One region of the Herbaspirillum hiltneri N3 genome, then DNA from elsewhere that is predicted to be linked to it. Evidence: predicted binding sites of a transcription regulator. Region 1 holds the regulator's gene; each other region holds the start of a gene.
The links. Region 1 encodes HrcA, which represses chaperone genes, less so after heat shock. Its sites were predicted from a motif close to TTAGCACTCNNNNNNNNNGAGTGCTAA; they were not measured.

Region 1 (5,849 bases):
AGAAGCCGATCGACGACGGATCGCGTTCGCCGGTGATGCCTTCGCGGGCGTAGACGGCGACGTCGTCGAGTTTGACACCGATGGCGTCGGCGATGACTTCACCCATTTTCAGGGCCGTGCCGGACGGCGCGTCGACCTTGTGGCGGTGATGCGCTTCGATGATCTCGATGTCGTAGCCGTGCGAGAAACTCTTGGCGGCCATTTCCAGCAGCTTGAGCGTGACGTTGACGCCGACGCTCATGTTCGGCGCCAGCATGATGGCGGTCTTTTGCGCAAAACCGCCGATGGCGGCCTTGTGGTCGGCTTCCAGCCCGGTGGTGCCGATGACCATCCGGATGCCGTGCGCGGCGCAATATTCGGCGTGCTTCAGTGTGCCTTCAGGACGGGTGAAGTCGATCAGGACATCGGCGTTGGCCAGGCCCTTGGCCAGGTCGGATTCGATCGCGACGTTGGCGGGCTTGCCCAGGAACGAGGCGGCGTCGGTGCCGATGGCAGGCGAACCGGATACGTCGAGGGCGCCGGCCAGCACCATGTCGTCGGCGTTCTGGATAGCTTCGATCAGCATGCGGCCCATGCGGCCGGAGGCGCCGGCGACGGCGATTTTCAATGCGCTCATAGTGCTTATTTGTACTTGACTTGTATTGGCGAGTATCGCCGTTATCTACTTGTTACTTGGCGGAGGATGGCGGCGTCACGGTAGTCGGCGTATCCGACAGTTCCGGCATGGCGCCCTTCTTGGAGCCGGCGATCAGGGACAGGTATTCCTGCTCGGTCGGCAGGTCGCTGCCGCCTTCGTAGCGCTCCAGCAGATTGTCCTTGAAGAACACCGACACGCGGCTGCTCATCAGTTCGCCGTTGCCTTTGGCCAGGCGGAATTCATAGTCCCAGCGGTCCGAGTGGAACACGTCGGCAAGCAGCGGCGTGCCGAGCACGAAGCGCACCTGATCGCGGGTCATGCCCGGCTTCAGTTGCGCCACCATCTCCTTGGAGACGAAGTTGCCTTGCTGGATATCGATGCGATAAGGCTTAAGGAAGCCGAACAGGCTGCTCTTCTTCGAAACCTGCACGCCGGTCGCGTCGTGCGCTGCTGCGCCTTCCGCCGGTTTTTTGGATGCACAGCCGGACAGCAGGGTGCTCAGCGCGATCAGCGCCAGAGCGGTAGTACGGTAGGAAGGCAACATTCGCATAAAGATTTCAATTGGTTGAGCAATTGTGCTAAAACGCTATATGATAAAGCAGATAACCCGATTTTTACTGAAACATGCCTAATAATCCATCCGAATTGAAAGCCAGCGGCCTCAAGGCCACTTTGCCCCGTCTGAAAATCCTGGAAATCTTCCAAAACACCGAGGTGCGTCACCTCAGTGCGGAAGACGTCTACAAAATGCTGCTGGCGGACAATCTGGATGTCGGGCTGGCCACGGTGTATCGCGTGCTGACGCAGTTCGAGCAAGCCGGCCTGCTGCAGCGCAATCACTTTGAAACCGGCAAGGCCGTGTTCGAGCTCAACGAAGGCTCGCACCATGACCATCTGGTCTGCCTGGATTGCGGCAAGGTCGAGGAGTTCTTCGACGCCGAAATCGAGAAGCGCCAGCTCAAGATTGCCCAGGAGCATGGTTTCGAAATCGCCGACCACGCGCTGGCCTTGTACGGCCACTGCAAGGATTGCCGCAAAGCCAAGAAATAAGCATTCGTCCGGGCCGGATTCGATCCCCCCTGTTTGTAAAAAAAGCCATCCTGCTGTCGCCGGATGGCTTTTTTATTACTGCGGCAAAGAGAGGTGAGCGGTGTGCAACAGTCGCTTGCAGCCGTTCCAGCAGGCTCAGCTGTTGTTGCCGCTGAGCGCGCTCGACAGCAGTTTGGCGGTGATGTCGACGATCGGGATCACGCGCTCGTACGCCATGCGCGTCGGACCGATCACGCCCAGCGTGCCGACGATCTTGCCGTTGACTTCATACGGCGCGGTGACGATGCTCATGTCGTCCATCGGCACCAGCTGCGATTCGCCGCCGATGAAGATCTGCACGCCGGTGGCCTTGCTCGAGACATCCAGCAATTGCATCAGGCTGGTCTTTTGCTCGAACATGTCGAACAGCTTGCGCAGCGAGGTCATGTTGGACGACAGGTCGGCCACGCTGAGCAAATTGCGTTCCCCCGAAATTACCACGTTGTCGGAGTCATCCGCCATCGCATCGCTGCCGGCTTCCACCGCCGCCTGCATCAGGCTGGTCATGTCGTCGCGCAGCTGGCGCAGTTCGTTTTGCAGGCGCAGTCGGACTTCATCGAAGCCGAGGCCGCCGTAGTGCTGGTTGATGTAATTGGCCGCCTGCACCAATTGCGAAGGCGTGTAGTCGACCTCCGTGAGCAACAGGCGATTCTGCACGTCGCCGCCGGGGCCGACGATGACCAGCAGGATGCGCTTTTCGGACAGGCGCAGGAATTCGATCTGCTTGAAGATCGACTCGCGCTTCGGCGTCATGACCACGCCGGCAAATTGCGACAGCGACGACAGCACTTGCGCCGCGTTGGAAATGATCTTTTGCGGCGAGCTGATCTGCGAGCGCGATTGCAGTTTGGTTTCCAGCGCCGCTTCGTCGAGGGAGCCGATCGCATCGACAGAATCGATCGTCAGCAGCGTGTCGACGAAGACGCGATATCCGCGCGGCGTCGGCACGCGGCCGGCGGAGGTGTGCGGGCTGGCGACGAAGCCCATTTCTTCGAGGTCGGCCATGACGTTGCGGATGGTCGCCGGCGACAGCTCCAGTCCCGAAATCTTGGAGAGCGCGCGCGAGCCGACCGGCTGGCCGTCGGCGATATACCGTTCGACCAGGGCTTTGAGCAGGGTTTGGGCGCGATTATCTAGTTGCATGTCTTCATTCTAACGAGGCGGGAGCAAGCGTGCCAACATCCCGTCATATATATCTGCACGCATATCTGCACACTATGACGCCAGCCAGCGCGCCAGTTGGTTCAGATCGGTGCACACCGCGTCAGGACGCACGTGCTCAGGCAGCTCGCGCTGGAAGCGGTTCATCCAGACCGCGTGCAAACCGGCTTGCTGCGCGCCCAGGACGTCCAGCGTCAGGTCGTCGCCGACGTAGACGGTATGTGCCGGCGCCACGCCGAGTGCAGTGCAGGCGGCGTGGAAGATGGCCGGATCGGGTTTGGCGGTGCCGAACTGATGCGCGGCGATGGAGATTTCAAAATGCCCGGCCAGCCCGATGCGCGCGAGATCGGCGAAGCCGTTCGACACCGTACCCAGTTTCAGTCGCGGTTTCAATTGCTGCAGGCCGGGAAGGACATCGTCGAAGAGCGTGACGGCGTTGCGGCCGGCGGTGAAAATCTCCATGGCGGGATCGGCCAGGGCAGGATCTTCGCCATGCTCGGCCAGCACCGCGGTCAGTGCCGCATGGCGCAGCGCCCACAGGTTGATCTCGTAGACCGGATCGGTCTTCGCCAATGCCTGCCGGCGCGCGCGCAGGCTGATGATGCTTTCGCGTTGCACCACGCCGGGCGCATGTCGGGTCAGCCATTCGTACAGCCGGGTTTCCGCCAGATGCAGCACCGGCTCGATCGCCCACAGCGTATCGTCGAGGTCAAACAGGACTGCCTGGATGTTGGTTTTGTTCATGAAAATCGCTTCAGAGTCGTCTGGGGGCCTGTTAACAATGAATTTGCGAGATGCGTTGCTGCCAGAAAGCGTGCTGGCAAGGCGCGTGGCGTAGCAGGTGGTGGACCCACCTGCAAGCCATGCAACACCGCCAGCGCGCTTTCTGGTAGCAACCCTTCGGGAACGGCTGCAGGCGTCGCCTGCCGTTGTTGCAGCTCCAAGGTGTTGCAACTTCGGTAGCACCGCTACGTCGCGTCGCTGCGCCTAGGCAGTCAACGCCTGCCGCGCGTTCGCACTCGCAAATTCATTGTTAACAGGCCCCGATTTATGCTTTAATCCGCAGCATGTGGCCCATCAAATTACCCGTGCAGGCGGCAACGCCCAAAACCATCGCAATCGTCGGCAAATATCATGCCGCCGGCATCGCGCAATCCCTTTCCGACATCGCCGCCTTCCTGGAGGCGCATGGCCACACCATCGTGTTTGAAGCCGAGACCGCGCAGAACATTGCTCTGGAAGGCTATGACGCCATGTCGCCGGAACAGATCGGCCAGTTCGCCGACGCCGCCATCGTGGTCGGCGGCGACGGCACCATGCTTGGCATCGCGCGGCAATTGGCGCCGTTCAACGTGCCGCTGATTGGGATCAACCAGGGGCGTTTGGGGTTCATGACGGATATTTCGCTAGACCGCATGATACCGGTATTGGCCGATATGCTGGATGGCAAGGTCGATGTCGAGACGCGTTCGCTGCTCGAGGCGACGGTATTTCGCGATGGCGAACAGATTTTCAACGCGCTCGCCTTCAATGACGTGGTGGTCGCGCGCGGCGCTTCTTCCGGGATGGTCGAACTGACCGTGGAAGTGGATGGCCGCTTCATGTACAACCAGCGCTCCGACGGTCTGATCGTGGCCACGCCGACCGGCTCGACCGCCTATGCCTTGTCGGCCGGCGGCCCGATCCTGCATCCTAGCCTGCACGGCATCGTGCTGGTGCCGATCGCGCCGCATGCCTTGTCGAACCGGCCGATCGTGATTCCGGATTCCTGCGAGATTTCGATCCAGGTCGTCAACGGCCGCGACATCAGCGCCAACTTCGACATGCAGTCGCTGACCAGCCTGTCGCACGGCGACCGCATCGTGATCCGGCGCTCGGCGCACAAGATCACCTTCCTGCATCCGGAAGGCTGGAGCTACTACGACACCTTGCGGCACAAGCTGCACTGGAACGAATACCCGTCGGTCGAAGGCCGCCTGCAATAAATGCAACAGGCGACAATAAGCCACAATAGGCGACAATAGCCGCTTCGGGTGTCTTTTCGGTACGGTCCTCCGTACCGAAAAGACACCGCCGATATTGATAAAACACCAATTCCACCATCCCATGCTGCGTACCCTGTCGATTCGTGATTTCGTTATCGTCGATGCCATCGAACTCGAGTTCGCCCCCGGATTTTCCGTCTTCACCGGCGAAACCGGCGCCGGCAAATCCATCCTGATCGACGCCCTGGCGCTGGCGCTGGGCGGCCGCGGCGACGCCAGCGTGGTGCGTGAAGGCGCGGCCAAGGCCGACATCACAGCCGATTTCAGCGCCGGTCCCGACGTCGCCGCCTGGCTCGAAGCGCATGAGTTTTCCGACGAAGACGGCGGCGTGCTGTTACGCCGGGTGATCGACAATGCCGGCCGCTCCAAAGCCTTCATCAACGGCATTGCCGCCACCGCGACGCAATTGCGCGAACTCGGCGAACTGCTGGTTGATATTCACGGCCAGCATGCGCATCAGTCCTTGCTCAAGGCAGACGCCCAGCGCCAGTTGCTAGACAGCCAGGCGGGATTGCTGGAGGAAGCCAAGGCCGTCGCCGCTGCCTACAAGACCTGGCGCGCCCTGGCCAGGCAGCGTGAAGAATTCGAAATCAACGCCAAAAACGTCCTGCTCGAACGCGAGCGCCTCGAATGGCAGGTCAGCGAGCTCGAGAAGCTGGCCGTCAAGCCCGGCGAATGGAGTGACATCAGCAACGAGCACAGCCGGCTGTCGCATGCCGCCAGCCTGATCGACGGCGCGCAGGAAGCGCTCAGCGCGATCTCCGAATCGGACTCGCCGATCTTGTCGCAACTGTCTTCACTGACGCAGAAACTGGGCAAGCTGACCGACGTCGACGCGGCGCTCAAGCCGGTCATGGATGCGTTGGAGCCGGCGCAGATCCAGTTGCAGGAAGCGGTCTATGCGCTCAACGATTACC
Region 2 (5,849 bases), 640 kb from region 1:
TGCAAGTGGCCGGCGGCGATTGCGACGACGCCTGCAAGACGCGTCTGTTCGCCATGCGCCAGCTGCGCCTGATGCAGGGCAAGGAAATGGAACGCATCGAACGCGTCTGGCTGATTACCGATGCCAAGCCGCTCGATACCATGCTCATGCGCGAATACGACGGCACCGACATGCTGCGCGTGGATCCGAAACTGCTCAAGGCCTGGCTGCCGGTCGACGCCGGCGCCGGTACCGGTACCGTTGTGGAAGATCATCTCTACATGATCGATCCGCTCGGCAACCTGATGATGCGCTTCCCCAAGGATGCCGACCCCAACAAGGTCAAGAAGGACATCAGCAAGCTGCTGCGCGCATCGAGCATAGGATAAGGCCGCCATGCTGATTCAACTTGCCGTCATGGGCCTGCTGGTCGCGCTGATTCCGCTGACGCTGACCTGGGTGTCGAATGACGCCGACAAATACCGCAAGCTGGTCTGGATCACGGTGTTCCTGACCTTCGACCTGATCATGTTCGGCGCCTTCACGCGGCTGACCGATTCCGGCCTGGGTTGCCCCGACTGGCCGGGTTGCTACGGCCATTCCAATCCGCTGTTGGCGCATGAACACATCAGCGCCGCACAGGAAGCCATGCCGACCGGACCGGTGACGGTCGCCAAGGCGTGGATAGAAATGATCCATCGCTATCTGGCAATGGCAGTCGGCGTGCTGATCATCACGCTGATGGTGATTGCATGGCGGCGCTGGATCAAGTCGGGACGCACGGAGCTCAGGTTCCGGCCCTGGTTTCCGACCTTGCTGTTCCTGTTTGTCTGCCTGCAGGGGGCGTTCGGCGCCTGGACCGTGACGATGAAGCTGCAGCCGGTGATCGTTACGATCCATCTGCTGCTCGGCCTGACGCTGCTGGCCATGCTGACCTGGCTAGGGGCGCGCCAGAATGCGCATGCGCCGGTGTCGCCGGCTGGGCGTGCGCTGGCCACGCCGGCGCTGATCGGGCTGGCGTTGCTGATCGTGCAGGTGGCGCTGGGAGGCTGGGTCAGCACCAACTATGCGGCGCTGGCGTGCAACGATTTCCCCTTGTGCCACGGCGCGCTGGTGCCGCAGATGGATTTCGACAACGGCTTCACGCTGTGGCGCCATCTGGGCAAGACCGCCGACGGCGAATACCTGCCGTTCCCCGCGCTCACTGCAATCCATTGGGTGCACCGCACGTTCGCCTTCGTGGTGATCGCCTATCTCGCCTGGCTGGGGCGCAAGGCGTTCCAGGACGGCGGCTTGCGCAAGACCGGGCGCTGGCTGCTGACCGTGATGGCGCTGCAGCTGGTCACCGGTCTGGCCACGATTTATCTGAACTGGCCGCTGGCCATCGCCGTCGTGCACAACGGCGGTGCGGCGCTGCTGCTGCTTTTGCTGGTCATGTTAAACTACAAGACCAGACACGCCCCTGCCGCCGAGGCAGCGCGCGCCGCTCCCGCACCGTTTTGAAGACATGACCACATTGACCGTACAACCCAATCGCATCGCCCAGTACTGGGCCTTGACCAAGCCGCGCGTGACGCAGCTGGCGGTGTTCTGCGCCGTCATCGGGATGTTCCTGGCGACGCCTGAGTTGCCCGACTGGCGCAGGGTCGTGTTCGCCACGATCGGCATCTGGCTGCTGGCCGGCGCTGCCTTCGCCATCAATTGCCTGGTGGAGCGTGAAATCGATTCACGCATGGCGCGCACCGCACGCCGGCCGATGGCGCGCGGCGAAATCACCGTGGCGCAGACGCTGATGTTTTCCGGCGTGATCGGCGGCATGGGCATGTGGGTGCTGTACAGCCTCGTCAACCCGTTGACCATGTGGCTGACGCTCGCCACCTTCGTCGGCTACGCCATCATCTACACGATCATCCTCAAACCGTCGACACCGCAGAACATCGTCATCGGCGGCCTGTCGGGCGCGATGCCGCCGGCGCTGGGCTGGGCCGCGATCGCCAACGACGTGCCGATGCAGGCCTGGATCCTGGTGCTGATCATCTTCATCTGGACGCCGCCGCACTTCTGGGCGCTGGCGATGTATCGCCGCGACGACTACGCCAAATCCGGCCTGCCGATGCTGCCGATCACGCACGGCATGAAGCTGACGCAATTCCACATCCTGCTGTACACGATCGCGCTGATCGCCACCAGCGTGCTGCCGTTCGCGGTCGGCATGAGCGGCCTGATCTACCTGGGTATGGCAATCGTGCTGGGATTGATCTTCTTCCATTATTCGTGGCAGATCTACCGCCATTACACCGATCTGATCGCGCGCAAGGCGTTCACGTTTTCGATCATTTACCTGTCGATCCTGTTTGCTGCGCTGCTGGTCGATCACTACCTGCTGTTCAGGACTTTCTGATGAAACGTTTGCTGTCTTTCCTGCCGGCGGCGCTGCTGGCCTTGGGTGCTCTGACGCTGGCCGGCTGCCAGAAGGGCGGCTCCGAAAAATTCGTCAACACCGACGTCACCGGGCTGGAATACGCCAAGGATTTCGCGCTCACCGACCACAACGGCAAGCCGCGCACGCTGGCCGATTTCAAGGGCAAGGCGGTGGTGATGTTCTTCGGCTATACCCAATGCCCGGACGTCTGTCCGACCACCATGGCCGAGATGGCGAACGTGATGAAGGAGCTCGGCCCGCAAGCCGACAAGGTGCAGGTATTGTTCGTGACCGTCGATCCCGCGCGCGACACGCCGCAGATCCTGTCGCAGTATGTGCCGGCCTTCGACAAGCGCTTCCTCGGCCTGTACGGCGACGAGGCCGCAACCGCCAAGGTCGCCAAGGAATTCAAGGTGTTCTACCAGAAGGTGCCGGGCAAGACCGCAGGCAGCTATACGATGGACCACACCGCCGGCAGCTACGTGTTCGATCCGCAGGGGCATATCCGTCTGTTCGTGCGGCACGGCCAGGGCGCGGAGCCCATCGTGCATGATCTGAAATTGCTGCTGTCCTGACCGGACGTTGCGGACAAAAGAAAAGGCGCTCAGTTGAGCGCCTTTTTCATTGCTGCGGGATTGCCGGGGCTGCGTGTTTGCCGATTCTGCCGATTATGCCGATTATGCAAAAGCCTGCAGCGAACCCTTCATCTTCTTCAGCGCTACCGCTTCGATCTGGCGGATACGCTCGGCGGATACGCCGAATTCGTCGGCCAGTTCGTGCAGCGTCGCGCCGCTGCCGTCGTCATTGGCCAGCCAGCGTGCTTCCACGATGCGGCGCGAACGGTCGTCGAGCTTGCTCAGGGCAGCTTCCAGACCTTCCGATTGCAGGCGGTCGTATTGCTTGGCTTCCATCACGCGGGTCGGCTCGCTGCTGTCCGAAGACAGATAGGCGATCGGCGCGAACTTGTCGTCTTCATCGTCGGTCGGTGCTTCCAGCGCAACATCGCGGCCCGACAGGCGGGTTTCCATCTCGATGACTTCTTCACGCTTGACGTCCAGCGTCTTGGCCAATGCGTCGACTTGCGCCGGTGTCATGGCGTCCAGACCCGACTTGTGGCTGCGCAGGTTGAAGAACAACTTGCGCTGCGCCTTGGTGGTCGCCACCTTGACCAGACGCCAGTTCTTCAGGATGTACTCGTGCATCTCGGCCTTGATCCAGTGCATGGCGTACGACACCAGGCGGACGTTCTGGTCCGGGTCGAAACGCTTGACGGCCTTCATCAGGCCGATATTGCCTTCCTGGATCAGGTCGGCGTGCGGCAGGCCGTAGCCGAGATAGCCGCGGGCGATCGACACCACCAGGCGCAAATGGGACAGCACCAGCTTTTGTGCGGCGCCGAGGTCATTCTTTTCGCGCAGGGCGCGGGCCAGCGAGACTTCTTCAGCTTGCGTCAGCATCGGCAGACGATTGACGGCCGAGATATAGGCGTCAATGTTGCCCAGGCTGCCGGAGAAGCCGAGCGCAAGCGCATTGGTCTCGACGGGCATGAGTGCAGTAGCTGATTTCATTGATTCTCCTTGGTTCCTAAGAGGAAGCGATGCGTAAATGTTGGCAGTTGCCTTAAAGCCGCAGTATTTCTATCAAGTATTCTAGCACTCCTTAATTGAGAGTGCTAATAACGAATCTGGAAGGAAGAAATAGGTATTCTCTATGACTGTTTTTTAGGCAATTGGCTTTTCATCGCAAGAATTAGAGGAAATCTGGGGGCCAAAGTTGCTTGTTTCAAGCATAAACCTGTAACAAATTTTGCAAAGCAACATTGAAAAATGGCAACAATTCCCGCCAGGGGAAATTGCTGCCACTCAAGAAATTTTCAGGAAGAGCGTCAGGCCAGGCGCGACAGGTGCCGCTTGACCGACAGCATGGCGCCGATCAAGCCGAGCAGCGCGCTGACGCCGAGCAGGAAACCGATGGCGGCAATGCTGGGCGGCGCCAGGCGGAATTCGGAAGCGTACAGGCGGGCGAAGTCGGTGATCGCCAGGTTAAGCGGTTGCAGCGCCAGCACTACCAGGCCCAGCGCCAAGCCGCCCGCGCATACGCCGAGCAGGGCGCCGGTGTAGTAAAACGGCCGGTGGATGAAGGCGTTGGTGGCGCCCAGCAGGCGCGAGACTTCAATCTCTTCATACTGCGTCATGACTTGCAGGCGGATGGTGTTGAACACTACGGCCACCACCACCGCGCCGAGCGTGATGCCGAGGAACAGCAGCACCAGCCGCAAGATGCGCAGCAGCGCGGCCAGCCGCTTGACCCAGGCCGAATCGATCTGCACCGTGTCGACGCCCGGCATGGCCTTGAGCTTTTGCGCGATGTCGTCGACGCGGGTGGCGTCCATGGCGTCCTGGAAGCCGGACATCTTCAATACATAACTGTCCGGCAGAGGATTGGCGCCCAGTGTCGCCAGCACATCGTTGAGGCCGGTCTTGCTCTTGAGCGTGTCGAAGGCCTTCTCGCGCGGCGTGAAATCGACGCGCGCGGCGCTGCCGCTGTCGGCCAGGATTGCGCGGATGTTGCCGGCCAGCGCAGTGGCCTTGTCGCGCGAGACATCCATTTTCAGGAAGATGCTGATTTCCGGCTCGACGGCGAGCTGCTCCGAGACCGGGCGCACGTTTTCCAGTACGGTCAGGCCGGCAAACGGCAGCGCCAGCGCGATGGACACCACCAGCACGTTGAGGATGAAATTGCCGGGCGAGCGCAGCAAGTGGCTGAAGGCGTCCGAGAACGCGAAGAAATGTTGGCGCAGCCAGTTCATTGCGAAATCTCCACCGGGTTGCTGACGCCGTTGTGCCAGCCGTCGACGATGCGGCCGCGGTCAAGATAGATGATGCGGTCCGCGCCGGTCAGGTATTGCTCGTCGTGGGTCGAGATCAGGCAGGTCACGCCGACGCCGTGGAAGGACTTGAGTGCAGCCAGCACCTTGTTGGCGTTGTCGCGGTCGAGATTGGCGGTCGGCTCGTCGGCCAGGATGATCTGCGGGCGGTTGACGATGGCGCGCGCAATCGCCACGCGTTGCTGTTCCCCGCCGGACAGTTCCTGCGGTCCGGAGGTCGCCTTGTCGAGCAGGTCGACCTTGTCCAGCGCGGCGCGGGCGCGTTTTTCGGCATCCGAACGCGGCGCGCCGGTGACGATCAGGGGCAGCATCACGTTGGCCAGGATGCTGCGGTCATGCAGCAGCCGCTGTTGCTGGAAAATCAGGCCGAGATTGCGGCGCAGGTAAGGCATGCCCGAAGGCTTGATGGTATTGATGCTCTGGCCGTTGACGCTGAGGGTGCCGGCGCTGGGGCGTTCCATGGCGGCGATCATCTTGAGCAGGGTCGACTTGCCGGCGCCGGACGGGCCGGCCAGGAACAGCAGCTCGCCCTTCCTGACCGAGAGCGTGATGTCGCGCAGC
Region 3 (5,849 bases), 850 kb from region 1:
GTCCGCAGTGGTCCAGCCAGGCCCGTCGACGACGGGCTGCGTCACGATAGCAATTACCGCCACAGCTAGACAGACTTGGGCTTGGAGTTCTCGCCCCTGTAGGACGAAAGCTGCACTTTCGGCACTGATAGCCTTTTCTATCTCTTGGGCCAGCTCTGCCGGGAGCGCCGAGCCACTAAAACCGCTGGCAACTGCCGCAGCGAGAGTGATCGCTTCACGCGTCGATTTAGTCAAAAGCTGCGCCCGGAGCGTCTCCACCGCTTTGTTACGGTCTTGGACATCTTGGTTCGTTGGTTCTGCCCAGATGATTTGGGCATACTTAGCCATAATGCTCATGCTTTAATCTTCCCCCTTATTCAGTATTTTATGCCGCCTCGAGAAGCTGCTCGATTTCCCTCGCCTTTCCTTGACGAACTGCGCGCCGGAAGAGGCGCCGCTCCATTGAGTGGTCAATCCTTCCCTTTACCTGGTCAAGAACACCGAACTCGACGAACGCTTTCAAACGGTCGCCCTGCGAAAATTCTTGGAAGAAACGCAGCTGCAAGTCTCGGACGTGCTGTGAAGGCTCTGCCTCGACAAGTTCGACATCGATCATTTCTGCTGTTTTAGTTTCGTCAAGTTCGAATCGTCGCTCGTACTCTGGCAACCGTTCGTCTATCTCTGTCAGCAGCTCCTCGACGAGTTTTCCCTCTACTGCCGTTTTCTCGTGATCCGATTGCTTCGCTCTCTTACGGAAGTTGGGTGACTCGAGCACCTGACGCTCTTCCTTTCCATTCATGAATTCGTCGTCCCGACGGAATCGAGCAACACTACTATCCCAAGTCCGTGGATTGAGAGATACCGCAAGAGCATCGTTGTCCTCATCCCATTCGAATGCGAGTATGTTGTATTTGTAGGTGTATTTGTCGTCGACTCGATCTGGCGCGGTGGCACCGGCTGCAAGCATCATCAACTGGCAACGATCTTCGACATCTACAATTTCAAGTCTGGGGAAATGCTCATGGCCTGAAATAAACACGCGGGCGCGTCCACGGAGGTATCCACGCGCTTTTTCCGAATCCTGGAACCAGCCGAGTGGGTGATGCGATAACACAATATTCTCCACTCCGTCATCAACCGGAAGCAGGCGCTGACGCTTGCCTAGGATTAGCTTACCTTCCTCTTTTTTACCAGAACAGATGAGGGCGGAGTTAAGCCTCACAAATCGGATCGCTCGTCCTGGAGCTAGATCCAACTTCGCGCTCATCGAGATGCCGCCATTGAGGTCTAGCTCGCAGCGATAGTCGAGCGCAAAGCCCTTGTATGCGTCGAACCGTTCGTACAGGATCTTGCAGTCGCTCTCGTCGTCGAGGTGTTTGTCGAGCCACTCATCGCCTCCTTCTCTAATTGAATAAAGAACGCTGTCGATGGTGTTCGTAATTTTGGTTCGGTCGATGTCGTGATTTCCAGGAACCAACTGAACGTCCGTTCGCTGGCAGCCGATCGCATCCGTTAACTCGGCCAGCCACTCTGCAGCCAAAGCGTATTCCTCTTCTCGTGCGGAGTACGCGATGTCTCCGGTCACGATCACACCGTGCGCTTTTCCGCCGAATTTTCCGACTTCCTCAGACGCATCTTCTATCAGACGCTTCTTAGCGTCTGCATTCTCGGCATCGGTGCCACCATCCTTTTCCTGACCGAAATGGATGTCGGACAGATGTACGAATACTGTCTTCAAGTTGCGTCTCCTGACGAGCAAAATTTACTTAACTATTGTTACTTAGCTATTGCCAGAAATGGTAACACTGCCGTATCACGTTCTAATGCGAAAAGGCATCTTCCAACTGATTTTATTGCATGTTTGATCAGCCTATGGAATTAAGTGACTGTCTTCATAGTGACGCAGCTCCATTTCCACCCAAGTCAGATCCTTGAGACTAACGCGAAGGGAATAAGACCCTCCTTTCAAGCGGCCTTCGACATTTCCCGCAACACAGTTCGCCGTTTCATCCGATCCGATGTCAACGAACCTACTTCTCCAGCAAGGCGTTCGCCAAGCTCGCTCGATGACTTCACAGCTAAGCTCTCCGCCCTGGCTCTGCGCGGAGGCGATCAAACCTCGAAAGCAAAGAAAGGCCCTGAAACATATGTTCCTGGATTTGAAAGAACTGGGATATGAGGGGTCGTATGACCGGGTGGCTGCCTTCAGCAGGCAATGGAAAGTGGGTCAAATGGAGAGGATCAAATCCACGAGCAAATCAACAGTGTCGCGGGGAATGGCGAGCCTGTGAGCTATATCCCGGATTGAAATTTCAATGCAAATCAACATGGTTGCCGACGAAAAGGGAAAGATCTATACCACGCCTTCTGATTTTTATTGCAAATATTTCTCTTTGGAAATGTTTGATTATCTTGGGAAAGTGCAGAGTTACGTCACCGAAGTACAGACTTAAACGAATTCCACCGACAAAGCCCTAAAAGACAATTTTAAATTTCGATAAAAAATTGCAGTCCGGCGCCTAAAATCCCAATGAATTCACGAAAAGATTCGCAAAATACCCTTCAAGTCATTGATTTTAAAAACAAATCTTAGTGACATTATTTTTGATCGCTGTGACATTAATTATGATCGCGGACATCATCCCACCCTTGAAAAACCGCCATCGCGCCCCTATACTTAGCACTCGTTAGGGGAGAGTGCTAACAACTCATCCTGGCCTACCACTTTTCCGATGTGGCACGGATTTCTTGCTGCAGGGCTTAAGTACACTTTGCAGCCGATGCCGCAATTATTTCGCAGTTTTTTTTAACTTATTGAATTTAAGGAGTTTTCATGAGCCTTCGTCCTTTGCACGATCGCGTTATCGTCAAGCGTCTCGACCAAGAAACCAAGACCGCATCCGGTATCGTGCTGCCTGACGCAGCAACTGAAAAGCCAGATCAAGGCGAAATCCTGGCTGTCGGCAACGGCAAGATCCTCGATGACGGCAAGGTCCGTCCGCTGGCAGTCAAGGTCGGCGACCGCGTTCTGTTCGGCAAATACTCCGGCCAAGCCGTGAAGATCGATGGCCAGGAACTGCTGGTCATGCGTGAAGAAGACCTGTTCGCCGTCGTCGAAAAATAATCGACTTCCTGCTGCCTCGGCGCTGTGCAACACATCCTGCGCCGGCAGCGAACAATTCTGATCGAGGCTGATCAAGCCAATTCAAACGAATTTTTGGAGAATCCAACATGGCAGCAAAACAAGTAATTTTCGGCGATGACGCACGTGCAAAAATCGTCAATGGCGTCAACATCCTGGCTAACGCAGTCAAGGTAACTCTGGGTCCCAAGGGCCGCAACGTGGTTCTGGAGCGCAGCTTCGGCGCTCCGACCGTCACCAAGGACGGCGTTTCGGTTGCGAAAGAAATCGAACTGAAAGACAAGCTGGAAAACATGGGCGCGCAACTGGTTAAAGAAGTTGCCTCCAAGACTTCCGACAACGCAGGCGACGGTACAACTACCGCTACCGTGCTGGCTCAGGCGATCGTTCGCGAAGGCTTCAAGTACGTTGCAGCCGGTTTCAACCCAACCGACCTGAAGCGCGGCATCGACAAGGCTGTCACCGCCATCGTCGGCGAAGTCAAGCTGTTGGCGAAGCCAACAACAACCAGCAAGGAAATCGCTCAAGTCGGTTCGATCTCGGCCAACTCGGATTCCGATATCGGCGACATCATTGCCAAGGCAATGGACAAAGTCGGTAAAGAAGGCGTCATCACCGTGGAAGACGGCAAGTCGCTGGAAAACGAACTGGACATCGTCGAAGGTATGCAATTCGACCGCGGCTACCTGTCCCCATACTTCATCAACAACCAAGAAAAGCAAGTTGTTGCCCTGGAAAACCCGTTCGTCCTGCTGTTCGACAAGAAGGTTTCGAACATCCGTGACCTGCTGCCTATCCTGGAACAAGTCGCCAAGGCCGGCCGTCCACTGCTGATCATCGCTGAAGATGTCGAAGGCGAAGCACTGGCAACTCTGGTTGTGAACAACATCCGCGGCATCCTGAAGACTGCAGCCGTCAAGGCTCCTGGCTTCGGCGACCGTCGCAAGGCAATGCTGGAAGACATCGCTATCCTGACCGGCGGCCAAGTGATCGCTGAAGAAGTCGGCCTGACCCTGGAAAAAGCCACTCTGGCTGAACTGGGCCAAGCCAAGCGCATCGAAATCGGCAAGGAAAACACCACCATCATCGACGGCAACGGCGAAGCCATCGCTATCGAAGCACGCGTCAAGCAAATCCGCGCGCAAATCGAAGAAGCGACTTCCGACTACGATCGTGAAAAGCTGCAAGAACGCGTTGCCAAGCTGGCAGGCGGCGTTGCACTGATCAAGGTTGGCGCAGCCACCGAAGTCGAAATGAAGGAAAAGAAAGCACGCGTTGAAGATGCTCTGCACGCTACCCGCGCTGCGGTTGAAGAAGGCGTTGTGCCAGGCGGCGGCGTTGCCCTGCTGCGCGCTCGCGCCAACGTCAAGAACCTGAAGGGCGACAACGCCGATCAGGAAGCCGGCATCAAGATCGTTCTGCGCGCTGTCGAAGAGCCACTGCGTCAGATCGTGTTCAACGCAGGCGACGAACCTTCGGTCGTGATCAACGCCGTGCTGGCCGGTTCGGGCAACTACGGTTACAACGCTGCCAACGGCACCTACGGCGACCTGGTTGAACTGGGCGTTCTGGATCCAGCCAAGGTCACCCGCTCCGCTCTGCAAAACGCAGCATCGGTTGCCGGCCTGATCCTGACAACCGACGCACTGGTTGCTGAACTGCCGGAAGACAAGGCAGCCGGCGGCATGCCAGGCGGCATGGGTGGTATGGGCGGCATGGGCGGTATGGACGGCATGATGTAATTCGGCTGCGCCTGCATTCTCCGGAATGCGGGCGCACCGGAAAGCACGCTTTCCTGCAGCACAAAAAAAAGGCCTCGAGCGATCGAGGCCTTTTTTATTGCGCGGAGAGTTTGCGTTTGCGTCTGCGGCCAGAAATCAGATCAATTCAGATCAATTCAGATCAATTCAGATCAATTCAGATCAATTCAGATCAATTCAGATCAATTCAGATCAATCCGCGAACAGCAAACCCTGATTGGGATCCGGCAGCTTGCTGCGGCGCTTTTGCGGAACTGCGGTGCCGGGCTTGTTGTGCAAGGCATGGGCGCCTTCCAGCGTGAGCAGCAGTTCCTTGGCCTTGAGGCCGCCGGCGAATCCGGTCAGCTCGCCGGAGGCGCCGATGACGCGATGGCATGGCGCGATGATGGAAATCGGATTTTTGCCGTTGGCCGCACCGACTGCACGCACCGCCTTGATATCGCCCAGTTGCAAGGCGATTTCGCTGTAGCTGCGGGTTTCGCCGAACGGGATGGTCAGCAGCGCCGCCCACACCCGTTTCTGGAAATCGGTGCCGGTGAAATCCAGCTCGATTTCAAACTGTTTGCGCTTGCCGGCGAAGTATTCGTTGAGCTGGCGTTCGGTCTCCTGCAGCACCGCGCTGTCCGGGTCGGGACTCATTTCTCCCAGGCGCACGCGCGTGGGCTTGTCGTTTTCCCACAGGATCGCCGCCAGCCGCTCACCGCGGCCGACCAGAGTCAGCTCGCCGACGGGCGACTGCATGGTTGTATAGACGTATGGCATCGATGGTTTCCTCGGGACCGGGACGGCTATCTTAATCGCATTGCGGCGAGCATGCAGGACCCGGTTGCGGAGATTGTCAAAATGAAAATCCCCGGCATGCACCCGACCGGCGTTGTTCTTTGCAATTCGCGCCGGGAAGCGCGTGGTTATGCCTTTTCCTCATTAGGGAATATGCAAAATGTAGTTCCGCCTGCAACGAAATCCTC

Region 2: rpoH (RNA polymerase sigma factor RpoH) is a predicted target of HrcA. The motif match lies at 4,051-4,077, and genes of this name have one in related genera.
Region 3: groES (co-chaperone GroES) is a predicted target of HrcA. The motif match lies at 2,657-2,683, and genes of this name have one in related genera.

What each region holds. Positions count from the first base shown of each region.
Region 1 is NZ_CP011409.1:1,402,176-1,408,024, forward strand. Features, by position in the region: gene dapB (4-hydroxy-tetrahydrodipicolinate reductase) at 1-616, opposite strand, end outside; gene F506_RS06310 (outer membrane protein assembly factor BamE) at 669-1,181, opposite strand; gene fur (ferric iron uptake transcriptional regulator) at 1,262-1,687, shown strand; gene hrcA (heat-inducible transcriptional repressor HrcA) at 1,823-2,869, opposite strand; gene F506_RS06325 (HAD family hydrolase) at 2,942-3,631, opposite strand; gene F506_RS06330 (NAD kinase) at 3,955-4,872, shown strand; gene recN (DNA repair protein RecN) at 4,994-5,849, shown strand, end outside.
Region 2 is NZ_CP011409.1:757,665-763,513, forward strand. Features, by position in the region: gene F506_RS03395 (SCO family protein) at 1-368, shown strand, start outside; gene F506_RS03400 (COX15/CtaA family protein) at 376-1,482, shown strand; gene cyoE (heme o synthase) at 1,487-2,380, shown strand; gene F506_RS03410 (SCO family protein) at 2,380-2,976, shown strand; gene rpoH (RNA polymerase sigma factor RpoH) at 3,079-3,969, opposite strand; gene ftsX (permease-like cell division protein FtsX) at 4,287-5,210, opposite strand; gene F506_RS03425 (cell division ATP-binding protein FtsE) at 5,207-5,849, opposite strand, start outside.
Region 3 is NZ_CP011409.1:550,066-555,914, reverse strand. Features, by position in the region: gene F506_RS02515 (GTPase-associated system all-helical protein GASH) at 1-336, opposite strand, end outside; gene F506_RS02510 (metallophosphoesterase) at 365-1,717, opposite strand; gene groES (co-chaperone GroES) at 2,813-3,103, shown strand; gene groL (chaperonin GroEL) at 3,211-4,863, shown strand; gene F506_RS02490 (methylated-DNA--[protein]-cysteine S-methyltransferase) at 5,074-5,643, opposite strand.